Regions from separate parts of the Exiguobacterium sp. s91 genome, predicted to be linked through region 1. Evidence: riboswitches for the same ligand, from Rfam matches in the RefSeq annotation. Region 1 holds a riboswitch; the other holds the start of a gene.
The links. Region 1 has a riboswitch for FMN ahead of KNQ06_RS02395 (ECF transporter S component). Riboswitches for the same ligand answer to the same signal wherever they lie in the genome.
Positions count from the first base shown of each region.

Region 2: linked by a shared signal. The riboswitch ahead of ribD (bifunctional diaminohydroxyphosphoribosylaminopyrimidine deaminase/5-amino-6-(5-phosphoribosylamino)uracil reductase RibD) and the one ahead of KNQ06_RS02395 (ECF transporter S component) in region 1 are both predicted to bind FMN.

Region 1 is NZ_JACSMZ010000001.1:475,794-480,186, forward strand. Features, by position in the region: gene KNQ06_RS02385 (NAD(P)/FAD-dependent oxidoreductase) at 1-685, opposite strand, end outside; gene KNQ06_RS02390 (YuzB family protein) at 778-1,011, shown strand; gene KNQ06_RS02395 (ECF transporter S component) at 1,088-1,654, opposite strand; FMN riboswitch at 1,810-1,952, opposite strand; gene KNQ06_RS02400 (HesB/IscA family protein) at 2,064-2,414, shown strand; gene KNQ06_RS02405 (NAD-dependent epimerase/dehydratase family protein) at 2,534-3,400, shown strand; gene KNQ06_RS02410 (GNAT family N-acetyltransferase) at 3,397-3,900, shown strand; gene KNQ06_RS02415 (GNAT family N-acetyltransferase) at 3,897-4,388, shown strand.
Region 2 is NZ_JACSMZ010000001.1:73,665-78,057, reverse strand. Features, by position in the region: gene ribA (GTP cyclohydrolase II) at 1-938, opposite strand, end outside; gene ribE (riboflavin synthase) at 938-1,564, opposite strand; gene ribD (bifunctional diaminohydroxyphosphoribosylaminopyrimidine deaminase/5-amino-6-(5-phosphoribosylamino)uracil reductase RibD) at 1,549-2,589, opposite strand; FMN riboswitch at 2,750-2,894, opposite strand; gene KNQ06_RS00425 (M20 family metallopeptidase) at 3,078-4,283, opposite strand; gene KNQ06_RS00420 (MetQ/NlpA family ABC transporter substrate-binding protein) at 4,306-4,393, opposite strand, start outside.

The DNA of each region.
Region 1 (4,393 bases):
TACCTGCCGTCCAAATCGTTAAGTCCGACGGGTACGTATCGTCGCCGTTTCGCACGTCGTCCGCCGTGACGAGCGTGACGTTCGAATTGTTGATGACTTCCACGTCATGCTCCTCGAACCATTCCTGGACGTAAGACGAGACTTTGTCGGATAAGAATGACAAGACGGATGGACCGCGGTCGAACAGACGAATCGTTAAATCCTTCCTGCTCTCATGCAGTTCACTGGCAAGTTCGACACCAGATAGACCAGCACCGACGATCGAGACGACGGACCCCGGTGACAGACCACAGATCGCTTGCTGTGTCTTGCGCGATTCTTCAAGTGTCTGGATGCTGTATGTAAACTCTTGAGCACCCGGAATGTTGTGGTATTTATCCTCGCAACCGAGGGCGATGATCAAGTCATCATAGAATAATTCTGATCCGTCTTGCAGGTGGACCGTATTCGTCTCTGGTGAGATTTTAATGACATGTCCATATTTATAAGTAAGATGTTTCCCCTCCGGAAATTCAATCCGGACATCCCGATCTGATAATGTACCTGCTGCGAGTGCGTAATATTCCGTTTTGAGTGCGTGGTACGGTAGACGGTCGACGAGCGTGACGGCAACTTCCTCGTCCTTGAATCGCTCACAAATCCGCATTCCACCATATCCTCCGCCGAGTACGACCAATTGCTTCATAACGTAAAATCCCCCTTAGTTCCCCTAAATCAGTCTGACCTTGTATAATACGACATGAGGCAGGTCGTTTCCTGCTTGAAGGAGGAAAAAAAGTGAATCCGATTATTGAATTTTGTATCAGTAACTTAGCGGCTGGTACACAGGTCGTCATGGAGCAACTCGAACGTGACCCGAACGTCGACGTCGTCGAATACGGTTGCCTCGGCTATTGCGGTATTTGTTCGCTTGATCATTTTTGTCTCGTTGATGGTGAGACGGTCGTAGGCGAGACGCCGGAAGAGTTGCTTGAAAAAATTTACCTAAAAATCGAAGAGAATGAGCTGTGAGCACGGACAGCCAAAAAATCCCCTCGTTCGTCTGAACGAGGGGATTCGTGTCCGTCAGCGGGCGCAGCTTTTCGGATCAGGCAGATTGTTGACGGCGCATCATCCATGGTCGTAGTTTCAAGAACAACGGAATGAAGAGTGCCGAGATGAACAACGCCTTGATGACGTTAAACGGTAAGATACCAGCTGTGATCGCTGTCCATTTGACAGCTGGATCCGCCATGTAGTCCATACCGAGGAACCATGCATACGCTGGAAGGATCAAGATATAGTTGAGAATCGCAAGACCGAGTGCCATCGTGATCGTACCAGCGACGAGACCAGTTGCGAGACCTTGTGTTGATTTCTTTTTATGGTAGAACCAGCTAACAGGAAGCACGAATGCGACGCCAGCAGCGAAGTTCGCGAATTCTCCGACCGGAACACCACTTCCGCGGAAGATGTAGTATAGCACGTTCTTCAGTGCTTCGACGATGACACCTGCGACCGGTGAGAACATGATCGCTGCGACGAGAGCAGGAACATCACTGAAGTCAATCTTCAGATAGTTCGGTAAGAACGGTAGTGGAAAATTGATAAGCATAAGAACAAATGAGATTGAACCTAACATTGACAGAGTGACCATTTTTTGTGTGCGTTTCATACGAGTATTGTCTCCTTTTGCTCGTTCCTCTCGATGAAGTATTGGCATGACTGCGTCCATAAAGAAACCCCTATTGATGAGATCAACAGGGGAGAAGTCCGCATTAAATAAACCTAATCGATTATTGCAAAAATCGATCAAATTCAAACTCATGCCGCCATCTTCTCCCATCCAGACTGTACTGTCGGCTCCTGAATTACACAGAATCAGCAAATAGCGCCCTATTCGCTCGCGGGCTTCAACTTAAGAAGAGTTGTTTACCGCCGGTCGGGAATTTCACCCTGCCCTGAAGATGGAACGATTATTTTGTTGTACATACCATTTATACAACGAATTCAAGATAGTTTCAAGCAACTAGGTTTCGATTCGCTCAGAAGTTGCGTATACTAAAGAAAAGGAAGGTGATGACATGATCCATTTAACGGAGGCAGCAGCGCTACAAGTCCAGGACATGATGGCGCAGGCACCAGCAGATGAACGGAATCTTCGGATGCTCGTCCAAGGTGGTGGATGTAGTGGTCTGTCGTACGGAATGGGATTCGACCAACAGAAAGAAACGGATCTCGTTTTCGAACAGCACGGCGTGACCGTCATCGTGGACGAAAAAGATTACCCGGTCGTCAAAGGACTGGAAATCGATTATAAACAGTCGATGCTCGGCGGTGGATTCACAATCACGAATCCGAATGCCATCGCAACATGCGGTTGCGGGACATCGTTTCGAACAGCAACGAACGCTGGGACACCGGGTGGCTGTTAATGAATCCAATCGTGGACATCGTCCACGATTTTTTTTATTGCTCATATACAGGAGACCTGTTCCATTGACTCGAAATATTTAAGAGAGTGAATGCTACTACGAACAGGGAGGGCTTCAGGATGAGAAAAGTATTGATCTTCGGGGGAACGCGTTATTTCGGACGACGGTTAGCGATTCGTTTAGCCGATTCGGGGGATGATGTGACGATCGTCACACGCGGCGAGCATACACCACCAGTCGCGAAGGGCTTGACATTTTTCAAAGGGGACCGGACGTCAAGTAGTACGATGAAGGACTTAAGCCAACAGCACTGGGATGTCATTTATGACAACATTTGCTTCACGCCGTATCAAGCCAAGCTTGCGATCGATGCGTTTGAAGGGAAAGTCGGACGCTATGTGTTGACGTCGACGATGTCTGTCTATGAAGGCGGTGGTGCGAACATCACGGAGCGTGCCTATAATCCGTTTCCCGGGAAATATGACCTCGAGAAGGAACATGGATATGGCGAAGGGAAACGCCAAGCGGAGAGTTATTTCTTCCAACGGGCGACGTTCCCAGTCGTTGCCGTCCGTTTCCCGGTCGTCCTCGGACCAGATGATTATACGGAGCGACTCGTCTTTCATATCAAACGGGCGCTTGACGGTCGTCCAATCGTCGCTGAAAACAGCTATGCCAAGATGGGCTACATCTCAAGTTACGAAGCCGCTGCCTTTCTTGAGTGGTGTGGTCGTTCGGAAATGACGGGACCAATCAACGCTGCGAGTGACGGTGTCTTATCGATTCAAGATCTGATGGATAAGATCGACCACGTTGCGGGAACGACGAGTCAACTCGTTGCAAAAGGAGAAGATGAATCGCCGCTTGCAACGGAACGTGATTTCTATATGGATACGACAGCTGCAAAACAAGCAGGCTATCTGTTTCAACATATCGATGACTGGCTCGATCGTTTGATTGAAGAGGAGGTGCGCAATCACCAATGATGCAGTTGATGAAACCGACTCTTGAATGGGAAATGGAGTACCGCGCTTTTTTAGAAGACTGGCGAGAATCGGGCGAAACGATCGTGCCGGAAGCAGTCGGAGACACATATGAACCACTTGGCGCTTATTTCGCGGAACTTAAGGAAATGGAGACGACGGTCAGACCGGGTCTCGTCACCCATACGACGTACTGGATGGTCGACGGGCAACGAATCGTCGGAGCGTTGAACTTCCGGCATGACTTGACGGAGAACTTGAAGTTGTACGGCGGACATATCGGATACGGAATCCGACCATCCGAGCGTCAGAAAGGATATGCGACGAGTGGTCTTCGACTTGCGCTTGAAGAAGCACGCCAGCGTGGACTGGATCAAGTACTGTTGACGTGTGGCGTTGATAATCTAGCATCATGTCGTGTCATCTTGGCGAACGGCGGACAAGAAATCGAGCCGACTGTTCGTAATGGACGCGAGACACGTCGCTTTATCATCTTGTTATGAGAATCCGTGAAGCACATCTTGAAGATGCGTCAGCCATCGCTCGCGTTCATATCGACGCTTGGCGGGAGACGTATCAAGGTATCATCCCGGACACTTATTTAGCGCAGTTATCGTACGAAAAACGGACGAAACAATGGGAGCAGACGTTAGTCGATCAGCGCGTGTATGTTGCCGTTTCAGGAGAAGAAGTCGTTGGCTTCGCGCAAGGCGGACCGAATCGAAGTGATGCGCGTGAAGGGGAGCTTTATGCTATTTATGTCTTGCAAGCGTCTCAAGGGCAGGGACTCGGGAAAGCGTTGTTTCAACGCATCGCTGAGGACTTAGCGGAATATGAGACGATGCAGGTTTCTGTCTTGCGGGATAATCCTGCGTGCCAGTTTTACGAACGATTCGGTGGTCAGGTCTTCAAAGAATCGATGATTGAGCGTGGTGGAGTGGAATTCGTGCAACGGGTTTATCGGATGCCTATCCAACTAAGAACGAGATAGACTGA
Region 2 (4,393 bases), 400 kb from region 1:
TGGTTCGCTTCGACCGTATCGAGTCCTTGTTCCTGTAACTCGTACGCTTTTAACTTCGCCATCAGACCGATGCCGCGTCCTTCCTGACGTAAATAGAGGACGGCTCCACCTTCTCGTTCGATCCGCTCGAGTGCCGCATCGAGTTGCGGTCCACAATCGCAACGCTTCGAACCGAAGACGTCCCCTGTCAGGCATTCCGAGTGTAGACGGACGAGCATCCCGTCGTGCGCTTCACCGGATAAGACAGCGACATGTTCTTTCTTATCTTGTGTCGTATAGCCAATCATCCGAAAGGCTCCGAACGTCGTCGGAAGCAACACTTCCGCCTCCCGCTTCAACGGTCGCTCGAGATACGCGACGAGTGCTTCGATCGTAATCAGTTTTAAATCATGTTCTTCCTTATAGAGAAGTAGATCATCGACCCGTGCCATCGTGCCGTCTTCCTTAATGATTTCACAGATGACGGCGATCTCATCGCTACCGGCAAGACGGGCAAGATCGACACCCGCTTCCGTATGTCCACGTCGCTCCCGGACACCACCCTCTTTGGCGATCAACGGAAAGATGTGACCCGGTCGTTTGAAACGTTCCGGTCCATCCGTCAGCATCCGCTGAATCGTTAGCGACCGTTCCTCAGCACTGATGCCGGTCTTTGCCTCTTCATGATCGATGCTGAGCGTGAATGCCGTTCCATGCGGATCTGTATTATTCGCTGTCATCGGAGCAAGTTCGAGTCGCTTTGCGATCCGCGGGCTGACTGGTACACAGACGAGTCCTTTTCCGTATGTGATCATGAAATTGATGTTTTCCGGTGTCGCGTGTTCCGCGAGCATGACGAGATCGCCCTCATTCTCACGATCCTCGTCATCGCAGACGATGATTGGTCGTCCGTTCTTCAAATCTTCTATCGCGTCTTCAATCAAGTCGAATCCGTTCATTACATGTCGCCTCCTAAGAATGCTGCCCAGTCCGTCTGCTTCTCATGCTGCGTGAAATGATAGAGATGTTTCGCCATCATGTCACACTCGATATTGACGACTGCGCCGCTTGCCAATCGATCAAACGTCGTCACTTGACGTGAGTGCGGAATCAATGAAATCGAGATCGTTTCCGGCGTGACGCGTTGCAACGTCAGGCTCGTGCCGTTGATCGCGATCGAGCCTTTCGGAATACAATACTTTTGCCACGATCCGACATCAAACGTATAAACCATCGCTTCTCCATCCGGTCGCCGACTGATCAGCCGCGCTGTTCCGTCGATATGTCCACTGACGAAATGACCGCCGAAACGACCGTCTGCCGGCATCGCCCGTTCGAGTTGCAATGGGCTTCCGACGCGGTACGTGCCGAGTGCCGTCGAACGGATCGTGTCATGGACGGCATCTGCTGTGAAACCGGTCGGACTCATCGACGTGACCGTCAAACAAATCCCGTCGACGGCGATGCTATCCCCGATCTTCGTTCCTTCGAGTACCTGGTGCGCCTCAATTTCAAGCGCTAACCCGTTCGGTCGCGGGATCTTTCGTTTTAAGGTTCCGACTTCTTCAATCAATCCGGTGAACATGTCGTCTCCTCCTTTCGGATGTACGTCAGATGGAGATCCGGTCCAACCGTCTCAACCTGGTCGATTTGAAAACGATCTTCGATATCGTGTTGACTATTCCACGCATCGCCTTCAAAAATCGATGGGGCTTGGTAGACTTCGATTCGGTCAACGAGATCTGCCTCAAGGAAAGCGGCTTGAATCGTCGGTCCACCTTCGATCAAAACACTGCGGATGTCTTGTTCGTATAAGCGTTTCAAAATCGCTTCCGGCGTCTCATACTCACCAACGAGAACCGTCACCTGATCGTGACTAATCCGAGGAACACTCGTCAGCCAGTAGGTTGGATTTTTACCATCACGGAAAACTTGGGCCGTCTCCGGGACCCGACCACGACGATCGACGATTACCCGAATCGGCTCGATGCCTGACGACGCGCGTAACGTTAGTGCCGGATCATCGACGAGGACCGTCTCACTGCCGACGAGGATCGCATCATGGCGACCTCGCAGAGCACGACCGTTCGCGCGTGCTTCTTCTGACGTGATCCAGCGCTGTTCACCTGTCGCCGCGATCCCGTTCATCGTCTGAGCGATTTTGACGGTCACGGTCGGACGTTTTCGTTCGATCGTCTTCCAGAATGCCGTGTAGAGGGCTTCTGCCTCATGTCGTAACAAGCCAACCTCGACTTCGATTCCCGCGTCCTGTAGTCGTTTGATTCCGGAACCAGCGACGATCGCATGTTTGTCTTCCGTTGCGACGAAGACTCGTTTGATTCCTGCTTGTAGAATCGCTTCCGTGCATGGTGGCGTCTTGCCGTGATGGTTGCATGGCTCGAGCGTCACGTAAAGATCGGCACCACGGGCGGCTTCCCCTGCCATCCGTAAGGCTTCGACTTCTGCGTGCGGACCACCGGCAAACCGGTGCGCACCAAAGCCGATGATGCGTCCTTGTTTGACGATGACACAGCCGACACTTGGATTCGGACTTGTTTGTCCGTGTAACATTTGTGCTAATTGCATGGCATAACTCATCATCTGTGACATCGCGTTCACTCCTTTCAAATGAAAAAAGACGCCCCTTGAAAAAGGGGCGTCTGTATAGAAGGGTTCACGAAATACACGGTTCGCTCCCTGCATTTTTTTCATGCAGAAAGAGACCATCTCCTGAAAACATTTTTTCAGAAAACGGCTTGAATCGTGTCGTTTCGTTCTTCTCCCATCCGGACTTTACCGTCGGCCCTGGAATCTCACCAAGTCAGCCATGATGCGTACATCACAGGTCGCGGGCTCGTCGATCAATCGATCGCATCACCGCCGGTTGGGATTTTCACCCTACCCCGAAGAACTGGATTATTGAGTTATACAATTTTAGCCTAGCATATCTTTTTCAAGAAAACAAAGCGCAAATGCTTCTGTCTTGTCTCTTTTTTGATTTCGCTCCAATTCTGTCACCCATCACCAATTCGTGATCGACCGCATCTCAAAAACGACCGGAGCACCTGATAGCAGTGCATCCAGTCGTTGTTTTCCGCTCATAAATATCCGTTCTTCCGATCGTGGAATTCTTGAGCGATCGCCCCGCGCGTCCGTTCATCAGCGAGGACGCGAAGCGCTGTCCGAGCGAGGATTTTCGCACCCGTGATCAAGGCTTCATCTCCAGCTTCTGAACGAGCCGCTTCTTTGAATGCTTCCGTATGCGCGACGAGATCGTCCGGACCTATCTTGATATACGGATGGATCGTCGGAATGACTTGACTGATGTTACCGGCATCCGTCGAGCCAAGACCCGGTCGTTCGTCTAAGTGGACCTTTTCACCAAGCGATTCTGCTTCTTCTTGGAACAGACGGTCGAACGTCCGGTTGAAGACGAGGTTATCGACTTCATTTTGGAAGGCGATGACGTCAAGTGTCGCCCCAGTCGCGAGTGCCGCGCCTTGGGCGACGGCTTTGATTTTTTCCGTGACGGCATTCAATCGTTCCCGTGTCGTCGCCCGGATGAAGAAACGTGCTTTTGCGTATTCCGGGATGATGTTCGGCGCATCACCTCCATGCGTGATGATTCCGTGAATCCGGACATCGTCCGGTAATTGCTGACGTAACGCATTGATTCCATTGAAGAGTTGAATGACAGCGTCAAGGGCGTTGATGCCTTCCTCCGGTGACGCCGCTGCGTGTGCCGGACGACCCGTAAAGGCAAAGTCGAGCGGATCGACCGCAAGGGAAGAACCCGTGATCCGTGTTTGTCCCGACGGATGGACCATCAAGGCTGCATCGATCCCTTCCAGCAACTGATGTTTGACGAAACTGCCTTTCGCACTACCGTTCGGTCCACCTTCCTCGGCTGGTGTTCCAAGGACAACGACACTCCCGCCGACTTCATCGAGCACTTTACTGAGCGCGATTGCCGCTGCGACGCTCGTCGTGCCGATGATATTATGACCGCACGCGTGACCAATACCCGGCAACGCATCGTATTCAGCAAGAAAGGCAATCGTTGCGCCTGGTCGGTCGCTCGATTTCTTCGCGAAGAACGCGGTATCGTGCCCCGCGACGCCGAGTTCTACTGTAAAACCTTCCGCTGTTAGACGCTCCGCATGGAGCCGCGAAGCAAAGAATTCCTCGTTCCCGATTTCCGGCGTTGCATGAATCCGATGACTTGTCTCAAGATACGATTCCCGTTTTTGTTCGATGTCCTGTTCAATCGTCTCTACCCATGTCGTGCGTACTGGTGTCGTCATACTGTCCACTCTCCTTTTGAAATTATTCGCCGATATCGCTCAATGGAACGAACGTCGGGATCGTACTGCCTTTATATTCTTTTTTGATGAAGGCCGCGACATCTTTTTGT